4 regions of the Sphingomonas sp. LR60 genome follow, and region 1 is predicted to be linked to each of the others. Evidence: predicted binding sites of a transcription regulator. Region 1 holds the regulator's gene; each other region holds the start of a gene.
The links. The regulator LexA, encoded in region 1, represses DNA repair genes until DNA is damaged. The targets are predictions, from matches to a motif close to GTTCCNCNCTTGTTCT.
Positions count from the first base shown of each region.

Region 1 (4,021 bases):
AAGGCCAGCCCGTCCAAGGGGTTGATCCGCGCCGATTTCGACCCGCCCGCGCACGCCCGCGCTTATGCCGAAGGCGGCGCGACCTGCCTGTCGGTGCTCACCGACGCGCACTACTTCCAAGGCCATGAGGACTATCTGATCGCCGCGCGCGCCGCCTGCGACCTCCCCGTGCTCCGCAAGGATTTCACCGTCGATCCGTGGCAGGTCGTCGAGGCGCGCAGCATCGGTGCCGACGCGATCCTGCTGATCGCCGCCGCGATCGACGATGCGTGCATGGCCGAATGCGAGGCCGCCGCGATCGAACAGGGGCTCGACGTGCTCGTCGAGGTGCATGACGCTGCCGAGATGGAGCGCGCCGCCCGGCTCAAGACCCGGTTGATCGGCGTCAACAATCGCGACCTGCGCACCTTCGCGGTCGATTTCCGCCTCACCTACGATCTGATCGCGCATGCCCCGGCCGGTTGCACCTTCGTCGCCGAAAGCGGGCTCACCAGCCGCGCCGACCTGGACGAACTCGCCGCGCATGACGTGCATTGCTTCCTGATCGGCGAAGCGCTGATGCGCCACGCCGACGTCGCCGCCGCAACCCGCGCGATGGTCGGCTAGGGTCGCCCGGAATGCCACGCCGCCCATCCGTCGTTCGTGCTGAGCTTGTCACGATCACGATGCCGAGCTGCCAATCAACCGTTCGTGCTGAGCCTGTCGAAGCACGTGCCCCACGGCACCCCGCCTGATAGATGACGAACCTCACCCACCTCGACGCCGACGGCGCAGCGCATATGGTCGATGTCGGCGACAAGGCCATCACCCGCCGCGAGGCGGTCGCGACCGGCACGATCACGATGTCCGATGTGGCACTGAACGCGATCCGCGACGGCGCGGTGAAGAAGGGTGACGTCCTGGCAGTCGCCCGCGTCGCCGGCATCATGGCCGCGAAGCGCACCAGCGACCTCATTCCGCTCTGTCATCCGCTCCCGATCACCCGCGTCTCGCTCGATCTCGTGCCCGACGCGGCCGGCATCACCGCCACGGCGACGGTCGCCACCGACGGCAAGACCGGCGTCGAGATGGAGGCGCTGACCGCGGTCTCCACCGCCTTGCTGACCGTCTACGACATGGCGAAGGCGATCGATAAGGCAATGACGATCAGGGATATTCGCTTGCTCGAAAAGCGCGGCGGCCGCTCCGGCGATTGGCGCGCGCCGTGACCTTGCTCCCGGTCGCCGAGGCGCAGGCACGCGTCCTCGCGCTCGGCCGTCCGGTCGACACGATTGACGTGCCGCTCGATCAGGCACTTGCCCGCTGGGCCACCGCCCCCGTCATCGCGCGGCGCACGCAGCCGTCGACCGACCTGTCGGCGATGGACGGCTACGCGCTCCGCTTCGCCGACCTGCCCGGCCCGTTTCGCGTGATCGGCGAAAGCGCTGCCGGCACGCCCTTCTCCGGCACGGTCGGCGCGGGCGAGGCGATCCGCATCTTCACCGGCGCCGCGATGCCGACCGGTGCGGACACCGTGCTCGTCCAGGAAGAAGCCGCGCGTGACGGCGAAACGCTGCGCCTCGACGGCGAAGGCCCTCCGCATCACGGTCGCAATGTTCGCCGCCGCGGGCTCGACTTCGCCGAGGGCGACGTGCTCGTCGAGCAGGGGCAGCGGCTTACGCCCGCCCGCCTGGCGGTCGCCGCGACGGGCGGCGTTGCGCGGATCGCCGTCGCGCGCCCGGTCCGTGTCGCGCTCGCCGCAACCGGCGACGAACTGGTCGAACCCGGCACCCCTGGCGACGCGCTCCCCGAATCCAACCGCTTGCTCATCCGCGCCTTGCTCGCGGGCAGCGGAGTCGAGATCGTCGACCTCGGCATCCTTCCCGACCGGCTCGACCGGCTGACCGAGGCGTTCACCGCCATCGACGCCGACGTGCTCGTCACCACCGGCGGCGCGTCGGTGGGCGACCACGATCTCGTCCGCCCCGCGCTGCTCGCCGCCGACACGACGCTCGATTTCTGGCGGATCGCGCTGCGTCCTGGCAAGCCGATGCTCGCTGGTCGGCGCGGCGACATGGCGGTGGTCGGGCTGCCCGGCAATCCGGTGTCGGCGTTCGTCACGGCGCTGTTGTTCGTTCGCCCGCTGGTCGCGCATCTCGGCGGGGCCGCCGATCCTCTTCCTCAAGTTTCTCGCGCGTTGCTCGGCGAGGACCTGCCCGCCAACAATGAGCGGACCGACTATCTGCGCGCCGAACTGCGCGACGGCCGCGCCTTCGCCTCGACCATTCAGGACAGCTCGATGCTGCGCACGCTCGCGCGTTCGACCTGCCTGATTGTGCGCGATCCGCACGCCCCGGCGGCACGCGCAGGCGACTCGGCGGAAATCCTGATGATCGCTTGACGGACAGCGCTATGTTCCATAAAGGTTCGCAATCCGTTCACTAGGAAGGCGCCCGGACATGCTGACGCGCAAGCAGCACGAGCTGATATGCTTCATCGAGGACCGTCTCGCCGATACGGGCGTCTCGCCCTCGTTCGAGGAGATGAAGGACGCGCTGGAGCTGAAGAGCAAGTCGGGTGTCCACCGTCTCATCAGCGCGCTCGAGGAACGCGGCTATCTCCGCCGCCTTCCCAACCGTGCCCGCGCGCTCGAGGTTATCAAGGCGCCCGAGCGTGGCCCCGAGGCGAAGCGCCCCGCGCCGCCCTCAGTCAAGCGCACCATGCCGGAGCCAGCCAACGACGTGGTCGAGATCCCGCTGCACGGCCGGATCGCGGCCGGCGTCCCGATCGAGGCGTTCGAGGGGTCGACGATGCTTCCGGTGCCCGCCGCGCTGCTCGGCGCGGGCGAGCATTTCGCGCTGGAGGTGGCGGGTGACTCGATGGTCGAGGCCGGCATCTTCGACGGCGACTATGCGCTGATCCGTCGTCAGGAAGTGGCGCGTGACGGCGAGATCGTCGTGGCGCTGATCGAGGACAGCGAGGCGACGCTCAAATATTTCCGCCACGAAGGTGCGATGATCCGCCTCGATCCCGCCAACCGCGCCTACGACCCGCAACGCTACGCCCCCGCGCAGGTCCGCGTACAGGGCAAGCTCGCCGGCTTGCTGCGGCGTTACTCGTAGAAACCCAGACCGTCGCCCCGGACTTGATCCGGGGCCCCGCTTCTTCTCAACGCTCGGCGAACAGCCCGCATAGGCACAACCTTCGCAAACATCGAAGCGTCGGCAAGGCCCGCACGGCGACCCTCACGCACCACCCCGGCGAACGCCGGGGCCCAGTTGGGCGAACCTTCGCAACGACTTAGCGCTGGCCGCCAACCAAACCCCACAATCTCGCAGCACCGCGACAGACCCGTCACGGCCGCGTCGCGTTCGAGCCCGCAACAGGCAACATCGACAACCCTCCCGCAAACATCGGCGAGCCTTTCGCCGCGTCCCGCGCCTGATGCTGACTCGCAATCACCCACGGATGCGCGTCGTCCGCCGCACGCACCGTCGCGACGCTTCCGGTCGCAAACGTCACCCGCACCCCACCCGTCCGGGCCAGCGTGGTTCGGCCGAGCGTCAGCCACCGTCCCCGTCACCGACGCGGCAACCGCCGCTCGCTGACCACCACATCCGCGCGCCGACACAGCGATATCAGCTGCTTGGAGGGCACCAGATACAGGCTCCGCGTCGCCAGCACGCGCCAGACACGCCCGTCCACGTGCCGCTCCATCCAGAACAGATCGCGATTGCACCGCGCGCCCTCCACCTCGCTCAGCAGCGCGGGCGTACCATCCAGCCCGCCCGCCTCTGCGAGCAGATCGCTGACGTAATCCCCTGTACGATCACGCAAAATCGCCACCCGGCCGTCGTCTCCACGCAGCGCCAGATGCCGCCCGTCACCGGTGACGATCAGGTCCGGGACCGGAGTCGCGACCGTCCAGATCGCACCGACCACGATCGGCAAGAGCCCGATATAACGCCACCGCGTCCGCCATATCGCCAGCCACAATCCACCCGCCACCATCGCCCCGAACGCCGCCCGCGGCATCACCGGC
Region 1 is NZ_JASPFK010000001.1:658,120-662,140, reverse strand. Features, by position in the region: gene trpC (indole-3-glycerol phosphate synthase TrpC) at 1-606, shown strand, start outside; gene moaC (cyclic pyranopterin monophosphate synthase MoaC) at 738-1,208, shown strand; gene QP166_RS03105 (molybdopterin molybdotransferase MoeA) at 1,205-2,380, shown strand; gene lexA (transcriptional repressor LexA) at 2,439-3,101, shown strand; gene QP166_RS03095 (ComEC/Rec2 family competence protein) at 3,559-4,021, opposite strand, start outside.

Region 2 (4,021 bases), 2.6 Mb from region 1:
ACCGTCACCAGCGGCGGGTCGTCGACGGGCGCAGGGGTGGGCGCGTCCTCGTCGGCGTCGTCGCAGACGCGCGCGACCATCGTCGCCAGCGTGCGCCCGGTCTGGAAGAAGCGGCCGTGGCCATAGCCGGGGGCGGTCGGCGCGCTCTTGCCGTGATTGTCCGGGTGCGGTCCCTCGCCGGGGAAGTGCACCGCGGGCATTGCGGCGAGTTGCTTGAGGCTTTGAGCGAGATTGGGCGGGGGGACATGCCCGGCCTCACCGCCATGCCCGTCGCGCGCGCTGCGGCGTGGGGCCTTCATCGCGCGGCGGACGACGACATCCTCGCCGGGGCCGAGCACCGGCGGCATCTTGGCCAAACGACGGAGCGCACCCGATTCGTCGGGGGGCATCGGGCGGAACGGGTTGTCGACCAGCTCGGTCTTGCGCGACAATTCCTGCAGCGACGGGCGGCGATGCGCGGGGAGCGCCTCGACCGAAGCTTGCAGGTCCTGGCCCTGCCAACCGCGCGTGCCGGGGCGGAACAGCGGCTCGGCAGCCTCGGTGCGGCGCGACAGCTCGCGGAACGGGGTGGCGGCGGCCTCGCTGGTGCGGCTGAGTTCGCGTTGCGCGGGGCAACGGTGCACGGGCAGGCTGGCTACCGCGCCTTCGACCTGATCGCGCGTGTCGGCGAGCCCGCTGCCGGGATCGGTGCGCGCCCACCGCGCGCCGGGACGCCAGCCGCCGCCCCGCGGCACCGAGCAGTGCTGCGCACGTTCGGCGGCGGCGTCGCCACCCAGCGCGTCGAAGGCGGCGCGGCCGTCGGCCTCAGCCGACCGCGCGGCGCGGCGCTCGATCCGCCGCAGCCGGTCGATCGACCAGCTGGGCAGGTAGAGCGAGGCGACCCGTTTCATCGGAGCCCTCCACCAAGAGTTCGAACGGATCGCCGCCGCGCTGGCGCACGCATTCGACGTGCCAGCAGGCGCGGCCCAGCCCGCCCCACGGCACCTCGGACGAGGGCGCGTGCGCGACGCGCCAGCGCGTGACGGCGGCGGACGGAGCCGTGATCGGATCGGCGCCGTCGCGGGCCGGGCGGCGCAGCAGCAGCGCGGGGGTGCCACCTCCCTCGGCGGCGAGTTGCAGACGGCGTGCCTGCGCCATCTGGACGCGCTTCGCCTCCCCCACCACCGCGCCGAGCCCGCGGTGGCGCAGCCCTTCCTCGACCAAGGCGAGCAATTCGCCGTCGTCGCGCGCCTCGGCATAGACGACGCGCGACGGTGCGAGCCCGGCCTGGAACAGCCCCGGCGCGAACAGGTCGCGCGATCGGACGACCCACAACACCTCGCCGTGCGTGCGCGCGGCGATCCCGGCGACGAACAGCACCGCGGCGGCATCGTCGCCCCAGCCTGTGCCGCGTGAAGACACTTCGTGGAGCGCGTCGCTCCGCAGCCCGCGATCGGCGAGGCGGTCGTCCAGTGCGTCGATGCCGAACGGCAGCACGGGCCGGTCGCGCGCCTCGCCGGTGATGGCCTGCAAGCTCTCGCGGAGCGCGGCAAGGGTGGGAACGGGACCGGACACAGGCGACTCGCAATCAATGTGTTCGCTATTTGTTCCTATTGGTGTTCCGGCGTCAAGGCTTTGCGGAGACTAGGAATGTGGGTGCGCGGCTGCCCTGCGGATCGTCACTTCGGACTTGATCCGACGCCCCGCTTCTTTCTGGCGGAGTGGGAAGCGGCGGGATCCCGGATCAAGTCCGGGATGACGGAGGAGGTGACTACGCTGCCTCCGCCTGTTCCTCTGCCGAGGGCGTCACACGCAAAATCTCGCTTACCGCGCGCCGGTGCTCGCGGCGCGTGACGACTGGCGCCAGGCGTCCGGTGTCGTCGCAGGCGATCGCGGTCGCGGCGAACGGCGCGCCATCGGTCTGACGGGCGAGCGTCACCTCCCAGCGGGGGCGGGCGGTGCCGACCATCGAGACGGTGCCGATCCGCCAGCGCGTGGCCGCGGGTGACGACACCGCGAACGGATCGCCGCTCCCGCACGCCGGGCGTTTGAGCAGGAGCGCGACCGTCCGCCCGCGCGACGCCGACAGCTGTACGCGCTTCGTCGCGGCGGGAGAGGCGCGGCGGACTTCGCCGATCACCGCGCCGAGTGCCGGATGGCGCAGACCTTCCTCCACCAGCGCGAGCACTCCGGCGTCATCATCGGCCTCGGCATGGATCACGCGCTTCGCCATCAATCCGGACTGTGCGAGCGTGGGGGCGAACAGGTCGCGGCGTCGCACGACCCACAGGATCGGCCCCCATGCCCGGGCCGCGACGCCTGCGACGAACAAGGTAGCGGCCGCCTCGTCGCGTAGCGACGGCGTCGCCGCCGCGACTTCATGCAGCGCGTCGAGCCGCAGTCCGCCATCCGTCAACTGCGAGTCGATGTCCGGCACGCCGAACGGCATGACTCGCCGCCGGCTGTGCCCGTCGCCCGGTATGGCGCGCAGCGTCTCACGCAGGGAACAAAGGACGCTCGACTCGGGCACGACAAGGACGACTCCGCAGCGGATTGTCGTTCGCAATTTGTTCCAGAACGATGGTGCGAGTCAATGGTCTGTCACGATCCGGGACTAGCCGTATGGCGTTGCGGATCGGCGAAAAGGGCTTTGACTGGCGTTGAAACAATATTACAAGCGGCTGAAATCGTGCTGCGTGCCAAGCAGCGCATGACGGAGAGTGAAACGTGGGCGAAGAACCCGGTATCGTGCACCCGCGTGGCAACCTGCCGCCCCTGTCGCTGCACGTCCCCGAACCCAAATTCCGACCCGGCGATGCGGTCGACTTCGCCGACGTTCCGATCCCGGCCGCCGGCGCGGCGCGGCGCCCCGATACCGCCGAAGCCGCCCGCGATTTCACCGAACTCGCCTACACGATGGTGCGCGTCCTCGACGAGAACGATCAGGCGGTCGGCGCGTGGAACCCGCGCTTGTCGCCCGACACGCTGCAGCGGATGCTGCGCCACATGGCGACCGTCCGCGCCTTCGACGAACGCATGTTTCGCGCGCAGCGGCAGGGCAAGACCAGCTTCTACATGAAGTCGCTCGGCGAGGAGGCGGTGGCGGTCGCCGCGGCGCACGCGCTGGATGCGGAGGACATGTGCTTCCCCTCCTATCGCCAGCAGGGGCTGTTGATCGCGCGGGGGTGCCCGATGGTCGACATGATGAACCAGATCTACTCGAACACCGGCGACAAGCTGCAGGGCAAGCAGCTGCCGATCATGTATTCGGAGAAGCGCTTCGGCTTCTTCTCGATCTCGGGCAATCTGACGACGCAATATCCGCAGGCGGTCGGCTGGGCGATGGCGTCGGCATCGAAGGGCGATACGCGGATCGCGGCGACATGGTGCGGGGAGGGCTCGACCGCGGAGGGAGACTTCCATTCCGCGCTGACCTTCGCGACCGTCTATCGTGCGCCGGTGATCTTCAACGTTGTCAACAATCAGTGGGCGATCAGCAGCTTCTCGGGGTTTGCGGGGGCGGAGGCGACGACCTTCGCGGCGCGCGCGGTCGGTTATGGGATCGCGGGGTTGCGGGTCGACGGCAATGACGCGCTGGCGGTCTATGCCGCGACCGCCTGGGCCGCCGAGCGAGCGCGCACCAATGCCGGGCCGACGCTGATCGAGCATTTCACCTATCGCACCGAGGGTCATTCGACCTCCGACGACCCGACGCAATATCGCTCGGCCGGCGAGCCGACGGCGTGGCCGCTCGGCGATCCGATCCGGCGCTTGAAGGATCATCTGGTCGCGATCGGCGAGTGGGACGAGGCGCGGCAGGCCGAGATGGACCGCGAGGTCGCCGAGGAGGTGAAGGCGGCGCAGAAGGAGGCCGAGAAGAACGGCGTGCTCGGGCATGGCTTGCGCCAGCCGCTCGACTCGCTGTTCGACGGCGTGTTCGAGGAGATGCCGTGGCATTTGCGCGAGCAGCGGCAGATGATGATCGACGAGGAAACCGCAAGCGGCCGGCCGTGGGACCGGAAGTGATGATCGCCTCCCTTTG
Region 2 is NZ_JASPFK010000001.1:3,290,250-3,294,270, reverse strand. Features, by position in the region: gene QP166_RS15690 (Y-family DNA polymerase) at 1-890, opposite strand, end outside; gene QP166_RS15685 (ImuA family protein) at 805-1,554, opposite strand; gene QP166_RS15680 (ImuA family protein) at 1,751-2,428, opposite strand; gene QP166_RS15675 (3-methyl-2-oxobutanoate dehydrogenase (2-methylpropanoyl-transferring) subunit alpha) at 2,707-4,005, shown strand.
Region 2: the regulator LexA is predicted to act here: its motif matches at 1,575-1,590, upstream of QP166_RS15685 (ImuA family protein).

Region 3 (4,021 bases), 160 kb from region 1:
CCCGAACAGCGCGGTGACGATGATCGGGGCAGGCTCGAAAGAGGCGGTCAAATTTCGATCTGGCTGCCCAGCTCCACCACGCGGTTGGTGGGCAGACGGAAGAACTCCATCGCACTTTCCGCGTTGCGCAGCATCCAGCTGAACAGCTTCTCGCGCCAGATCGCCATGCCGGGGCGCTCCGAGGCGAGCAGCGTCTGGCGACTGAGGAAGAAGCTGGTGTCCATCATCCGGAACGCCGCGCCGCAGCCGTCGAAGGTCTTCAGGTGCGCCGGCACGTCGGGCTCCTCCATGAAGCCGTAGCGCAGGATGACGCGGTGGAAGCCCTGTCCCAGATCCTCGTGGAGGAAGCGGTCTTCCTCGGGGAAATAGGGCATGTCGGTGACGCGGACGGTCAGCAGGATGACGCGCTCGTGCAGGACGCGGTTGTGCTTCAGGTTGTGGAGCAAGGCGTGCGGCACGCCCTCCGGCGTGGAGGTCATGAACACCGCGGTGCCCGAGACGCGCGTCGCCGAGGTCGCCGCCGAATCGATGAAGATCTTGATCGGCATCGCCGCCTCACGCATCCGCTCGATCATCAGCTTGCGCCCCTGCGACCAGGTGGTGAGGAGCACGAAGACGATCACCGCGACCAACAGCGGGAACCAGCCGCCGTCGGGCACCTTGGTGAGGTTCGACGCGAAATACAGGCCGTCGATCGACAGGAACACAATTTCGAACAAGGCGGTCGCCCACAGCGGCCAGTGCCAGACCCGACGGATCAGCACGCCGACCATGCAGGTCGAGATGAACATCGTGCCCGTCACCGCAATGCCATAAGCCGCGGCGAGGTTCGACGATTCGCCGAAACCGAAGACGAGCAGCAGCACCATCACCATCAACGCCCAATTCGCCGCCGGGATGTAGATCTGCCCCGCTTCGGACGCGCTGGTGTGGGTGATGCGGATACGCGGCATCAGCCCGAGCTGCACCGCCTGCTGGACGACCGAATAGGCGCCGGTGATGACCGCCTGGCTGGCGATCACCGTCGCCATGGTCGCGAGGATGACGAGCGGAAGGCGCCAATTCTCGGGCGCCATCAGGAAGAACGGATTTTCCGCGGCGGACGGCTGTTGCAGCAGCAACGCGCCCTGCCCCAGATAGTTGACCATCAGCGCCGGCAGCACGAACGCCAGCCACGCCAGCTCGATCGGGCGGCGGCCGAAGTGGCCCATGTCGGCGTAGAGCGCTTCCGCCCCGGTCACCGCGAGCACCACCGATCCGAGCGCGAGGAATGCCAGCCCGCCATCGTTCATCGCGAAGCGCACCGCGTAGAGCGGGTTGAGCGCGAACAGAATATCAGGACGCTGGATGATGTGTGCGACACCCATCACCGCGAGCACGACGAAATAGACCGCCATGATCGGCCCGAACAGCCGCCCGACCTTCTCGGTGCCGATCGACTGCATGTAGAAGAGCGCGATCAGGATCGTCACCGCGATCGGCAGCACGAACGAGATCGAAACCCTGTTCGACCGTCGCCAGCCCCTCGACCGCCGACAGCACCGAAATCGCCGGGGTGATCATGCAATCGCCGAAGAACAAGGCGGTGGCGAGCACGCCGAGGATGACGAGGCTCGACCCCCATTTCTTTCCCGCGCCCGACCGGCGCTGGATCAATGCGAGCAACGCGAGGCTGCCGCCCTCGCCATTGTTGTCGGCGCGCAGCACGATCAGCACATATTTGAGCGTCACGATCAGCATCAGCGACCAGAAGACGAGGCTGATGACGCCAAAGACATGCAGTGGGTCGACCGCGAGCGGGTGGTGCCCGACGAACACCTCCTTCATCGCGTAGAGCGGGCTGGTGCCAATGTCGCCATAGACGACACCGATCGCGCCGAGCGCGAGCTTGGCAAGACTGCCGCTGTGCTGATGATGCCCGGCGGCCGCTTGTGCGCGGACGGCAGGGTCGACGGTGCTGACGCTCATGCGCTGGCCACCGCTATCGAGAGGTCGTCCGCATTGGTGGCCATAAGCTGGCGCGCCTAGCACGCGCCCGATGCGCCCGCAACGCGGAACAGGTCGCGAACATAAATGTTCTGTTCAGCGAAAGGACCTTGCCACCATGACCGATACCCATAACCCGAAGCGCGAACCCTTCTCGAACGCCGAAAAGGACCCGGACGATTGGACCACCGGCGACGAGCCGATGACCGGGGCACAGGCGAGCTATCTGAAAACGCTGAGCGAAGAGGCGGGCGAGCCATTCGACGAGTCGCTGACGAAAGGCGACGCGTCGAAGCGGATCGATGCGCTTCAGGAGAAGACCGGCCGCGGCAAATAGCCCGCGGCGGTCAGCGCGCGTCGTTGGCCGCGATCAACCGGTCGAGCAGCGCCAGCCGGCGCGCGATCTCGATACGATACGGCGTGCCGTCCGGCGAAAGCTGGACGGCACGCGCCCATAGCTTGCGTGTCTTGGCGACGTCCCCGGCCTCCAGATAGGCGAAGCCGAGATAATAAGGTGGTGCCGGGTGTTCGGGGGCAAGCCGCGCCGCCTGCCGAAACGCGACCAACGCGGGCGGCGAGACGCGATGCCCCGCTTCGGCGGCAAGCGTCACGCCGGCCCATGTCCACAGGATGAAGCTCTGCGGCAATTTGGACAGGCCGCCGAGCACGACCCGCGCCGCCGCATCGTCATTGCCACTGCGCGTCATCGCGTCGGCGGCGACGAGATAGGCCGTATCGGCGTTGAAGCGGCCGAACATGCTGTCGCGAAGCTGCGTTTCTTCGATATCGATCGGCGGAGTCGTGGTCGTGCGTTGCGGTGCCGCGGCGCCGACCATCGGCCGCCCCTGCCAGGCATAGCCGACCCCGCCGAGGCACAGTGCCGCGCCGACCATCGACCACAACAGCCGATCGACGCGCAGCCACAACGCCATCGCGGCGAACGCCGCCGCAGCCAACACCAATAGCGCGACGAACCCCATCAGCGCTGCTCCTCGAGCGTGCGGGTTTCGTGCATCTTCCCGGCCATTTGCGGCGGCATGTATTTCTCGTCGTGCTTGGCGAGCAGGTTGGTGGCGACGAACGAGGCGTCCGGGCGGAAATGCCCCTCCGCCACGACACCCGAGCCTTCGCGGAACAGGTCGGGCGCGATTCCGCTGAACCGCACCGGGGTGGTCGCCTTGCCGTCGGTGACGACGAAGTCGATCGATACGCCGTCGGCCGCGCGCTTGAGCGAGCCGCGCTCGACCATCCCGCCCAGCCGCACCGCCTTGTCGGGCGGCGGCAGATTGCCCGCGACGTCGGCGGGCGCGTAGAAGAACGCCGCCTGGTCGCGCAGACCCGAAAGCGCGAGCAGCGCCGCCGCGGCGATCGCGCCGAGGCCGAGCAACACGAGCATCAGTCGCTGGTTCTTGCGCGTCACTTCTCGGCATCCCGCATCTGGTGCCAACTCCACCACGCAAGCGCCGCGGCGGCGAGCAAGGTCAGCGCATAGGCGCCGGTGACGAAGGGCCACGGGTTCATGCGCGTGCCCGCCGCCGGAGCCGTGCCTCGGCCTTTTCGCGCGCCAGCATCGTGCGCATCCGCATCAGCACCACCGCCCCGAAGAAGAACGAGAAGCCCGCCAGCATGATCGGCAGCGGCCAGAGCAGCGAGCGATCGATGCTGGAGCCGGTCAGCCCGATGCTCGGCCCCTGATGCAGCGTGTTCCACCACACCACCGAATAGCGGATGATCGGGAGCAGCACGGTGCCGGCGATGCCGTACAGCGCGGGGATGCGGCCATCGCCGTCGCGCTCGCGATCGGCCTGCGCCAACGCGATGAAGCCGAGATAGACGAAGAACAACAGCAGCATCGAGGTCAGCCGGCCGTCCCATTGCCACCACGTCCCCCAAGTCGGCCGGCCCCAGATCGCGCCGGTCACCAGACACAGCGCGGCGAAGATCGCGCCGGGCGCGGCGATCGCGCGCGCAGCGATCATCGCCAGTGGATGCCGCCACACGAGGAAGACGATGCTCGAGATTGCGATGCTGCTCC
Region 3 is NZ_JASPFK010000001.1:820,197-824,217, reverse strand. Features, by position in the region: gene QP166_RS03835 (2'-5' RNA ligase family protein) at 1-51, opposite strand, end outside; partial or broken gene QP166_RS03830 (potassium transporter Kup) at 48-1,968, opposite strand; gene QP166_RS03825 (DUF3072 domain-containing protein) at 2,105-2,323, shown strand; gene QP166_RS03820 (tetratricopeptide repeat protein) at 2,334-2,966, opposite strand; gene ccmE (cytochrome c maturation protein CcmE) at 2,966-3,406, opposite strand; gene ccmD (heme exporter protein CcmD) at 3,403-3,507, opposite strand; gene ccmC (heme ABC transporter permease CcmC) at 3,504-4,021, opposite strand, start outside.
Region 3: the regulator LexA is predicted to act here: its motif matches at 2,054-2,069, upstream of QP166_RS03825 (DUF3072 domain-containing protein).

Region 4 (4,021 bases), 1.3 Mb from region 1:
GCAGGTCGGTGAAGAAGGCGAGCGCGTCGACCACGCTCAACCGGGTGGCGTGGCTTATGTCCTCATTGGCGATCTTGACCGCGAGCGCCTCGGGCTTGAGCCGCGCGCCCTTGCAAACCTCGCACGGCTGGCTCGACTGATATTTGGACAGCTCCTCCTTCATCCACGCGCTCTCGGTCTGGAGCAGGCGGCGGTTGAGGTTGCCGATCACGCCCTCGAACGGCTTCTTGACGTCGTAGCTCTTCTTGCCGTCGATGAAGGTCAGCGTCACCGCCTGGCCCTCGGTGCCGTAGAGGACCTTGTCGGCGATCTCGGGGTGCAGCTCGCTCCACGGCGTGTCGAGCGAGAAGCCGAATTCGCGCGCGAGGCTGGCCATCACCTGCATGTAGTAAGGCGAGGGCGGGTTGGACTTCGCCCAGGGGACGACCGCGCCCTTCTTGATCGACAATTCGTGGTTGGGGACGACGAGGTCTTCGTCGAACACCAATTTCTCGCCGAGCCCGTCGCAGGCCGGGCACGCGCCTTGCGGGGCGTTGAACGAGAAGAGCCGCGGCTCGATCTCGGCGATGGTGAAGCCGCTGACAGGGCAGGCGAACTTTTCGGAGAAGACAATGCGGCCCGGGGGAGCGTGGTCGCCGAGGACGACGCTTTCGGGGGTGCGCGGCTCGACCGGGTCGGCGGGGTCGATGTAGGCGAGGCCGTCGGCGAGTTTCAGCGCGGTCTCGAAACTGTCGGCGAGGCGGGTGGCGGCGTTTTCGTTGACCGCGAGGCGGTCGACCACAACCTCGATATCGTGCTTGTACTTCTTGTCGAGCGCGGGGGCTTCGTCGATCTCGTGGATCGTGCCGTCGATGCGGACGCGGGTGAAGCCCGCCTTCTGCCACTCGGCCAGTTCCTTGCGATACTCGCCCTTGCGGCCGCGGACGACGGGGGCGAGCAAATAGAGCCGCGTGCCTTCGGGGAGCGCCATGACGCGGTCGACCATCTGGCTGACGGTCTGCGCGGCGATCGGCAGGCCGGTGACGGGCGAATAGGGGACGCCGACGCGCGCCCAGAGCAGGCGCATGTAATCGTAGATTTCGGTGACGGTCGCCACGGTCGAGCGCGGGTTGCGGCTGGTCGTCTTCTGCTCGATCGAGATCGCGGGCGACAGGCCCTCGATATGGTCGACGTCGGGCTTCTGCATCAGCTCGAGGAACTGGCGCGCATAGGCCGAAAGCGATTCGACGTAGCGGCGCTGCCCCTCGGCATAGATGGTGTCGAAGGCGAGGCTGGACTTTCCCGACCCCGAGAGGCCGGTGATGACCGTCAGCGTATCGCGCGGAATATCGACGCTCACGTCCTTGAGGTTGTGCTCGCGCGCGCCGCGGACGGAGATCGTCGTCAATGCCATGAGGGAGTTTGTTCCATATCTGTTCGGCCGCGTCCAGCCCGGCGGCAAGCGCGCGATGTGGGGCGGGTGCCGCACTGCGGCAAGACGCTTGGTGAGCGACACGGTTGCGAGGCGCTGGCGGTGTCTTATATGAGTGTCACGGTCAGGAGGCGACACGATGGCGAAGAAGAAGAAGGGCAAGCTGCCCAAGGAAGTGCTGGGCGTGAAGGTGCCCAAGGAGCTGCGCAAGGCGGGCGAGAAGCTGATCGAGCAGGTGCAGGGGCCGGCGGGGCGGCAGGCGATCGCGGGCGCACTGACCGCGGTGGCGGGCGCGGCGATGACCGCTGCGGTGGCGCGAGCGGCCAAGGACTCGCATCACGGCGACGCGGCGGCTGACCCGGCGCGCGAGAAGACCACCGAGCCGACCGGGCGGCGTGACGAAGCGGTCGAGAAGCTGGTAAGTTCTATCGTCACGCTGTTCGGAAACCGCCTTCCAAGCTGACCGGCGAAGGGGCGGCCGCGCGCAGGACGATGATGCTGAGCGGGGTGCGACGTCGCGCTGCTGCCGGGCGAGCGGCCAGACACGCACGCGTCCGGTGTGATCCCAGACCTGCCGCCGACATCAAGGATCGGCGGGCTGAAGGGCATGTCGCCATCTGGCGGACCGATGCGCGTTGCCGACAACAGCGTCATCGAAATGTCGCGCGCCGGCGTTAGGTGCCGCCCGGCATCCGAGACTTTCGTCGGAGAAACTGCGGCGGCGATAGATGACATGTGTCTCAATCAGGGACGCGGTGGCTGCAAGGCATTGAAACCTACGTATTTCGCTTTTTGCGGCGTGATGGATGCCGCGTTGACCATTTTCTCCGCAACTCTTTATCGGCGACCGCCAAGACACGGCGCATTGCCGCTGTCGTGGGGGGCAAGAAAAATGAAGACGTACCTATTGGCCGCTGCGGCCATGATGCTGCTCGCCGGTAACGCATCGGCGCAGAACCTCGTCAAGAACGGCGGGTTCGAGCAGAGCAGCGTGGACGGTAGCCGCCAGTTCAAGGGCAACCAGGTCAACGACTGGACCAACCAGTCTTTCGATCCCGCCACGCACTACACCGGTTATGGCTATAACTTCCTGATCCAGGGCGACGGCCCGGACGGCGACGGTTTCTACTCGCTGAACAACGACCATGATCATATCTTCGGTCAGCTGGGCAGCATTTCGACGAGCGTGACCAACAATATGGGCACGTACACCAACAACCTGTCGGCCATCGGTTACAGCGGCGCGAACTTCGACAAGCACGGGTACAACTACCTGCTGCTCGACGGTGACGCGAACTATCACGGCACTGTCAGCCAAGCCATCACCGGCCTGGAAGTCGGCAAGCTGTATACGGTGTCGTTCGACTGGGCGGGCGTGACCTGGTTCACGCAGGATGGCCAGACGACGCAGCGCTTCGATGTGTCGCTGGGTGGCGAGACGCATTCGACCCAAACGCTGACCGTGGCGCCGAAGGGCTTCTCGGGCTGGAAGACGGAGTCGCTGAACTTCACCGCGACCGGCACCACCCAGACGCTGTCGTTCCTGGCGCAGGGCACCCCGACCGGGCTGCCGCCGGCGCTGCTGCTCGACAACGTCTCGCTGATGGGCGCGGTGCCGGAGCCGGGCACGTGGATGACGATGATCCTGGGCCTCGGCGTGGTCGGCGCAGCGATGCGTCGCCGCAAGCCGAGCGACCGGACCCGCACGCAGCTGGTCTGATCGTCGGCGATCGGCCGAGGTGACGGCGGCGGCGTGCTTTCCCGGCACGCCGCCGCTTCATCGTTTCTTGACGGTCCGCGCGGGATAGCGGGGCGGCATCGGGGGCGGGTGATGACACTGTCGAGCATGGTGATCGACGTGATACGGCTGAGCGTGTGGCTGCTGCTGCTGGCGCTGCTGTTCGTGCCGCTCGAGTGGCTGTTCAGCCTGCATGAGCGACGCGGCCGGTGGCGGTTTGCCAACCTGGCCTATTATTTCCTCAACAGCCTGCTGCCGGCGTCATCATCGCGCCGGTCATGGCGATGGTGGCGGTGCTGCTGACGAAGGTGACGCCCGCATCCTACACCGCATGGATCGCGACCCTTCCGTTCGCGGCGAAGCTGATCGCGGCGTTGTTGGTCAGTGAGGTCGGCGCCTATTGGGCGCATCGTTGGTGCCATGAGGTCCCGTTCCTATGGCGGTTCCACGCGATACATCACTCGGTCGAGCATATCGACTGGCTGGTCAACACCCGCGCGCATCCGCTCGACATCGTCTTCGTGCGGCTGTGCGGGCTGGTGCCGGTCTATGCATTGGGGCTGGCGAGCACGCAGGCGAGCGGCGCGGATGCGATTATCCCGGTTTACGTCACGCTGGTCGGGACGGTGTGGTCGTTCCTGGTCCATGCCAATGTGCGGTGGCGGTTCGGCTGGTTGGAGCAGGTCGCGGCGACCCCGGCCTTCCATCACTGGCACCATACCAACGGTGCCGAGGGGCGTGATCGCAACTACGCGGCGATGTTCCCGTGGATCGACCGGCTGTTCGGGACGCTGCACCTGCCGAACGATCGTTGGCCGCCGGTGTACGGGATCGACGCGCCGATCGAAGGCGGGATCGCGGCGGAGTTGCTG
Region 4 is NZ_JASPFK010000001.1:1,929,739-1,933,759, reverse strand. Features, by position in the region: gene uvrA (excinuclease ABC subunit UvrA) at 1-1,393, opposite strand, end outside; gene QP166_RS08910 (hypothetical protein) at 1,551-1,874, shown strand; gene QP166_RS08905 (PEPxxWA-CTERM sorting domain-containing protein) at 1,971-3,131, shown strand; gene QP166_RS08900 (hypothetical protein) at 3,243-3,452, shown strand; gene QP166_RS08895 (sterol desaturase family protein) at 3,428-4,021, shown strand, end outside.
Region 4: the regulator LexA is predicted to act here: its motif matches at 1,404-1,419, upstream of uvrA (excinuclease ABC subunit UvrA).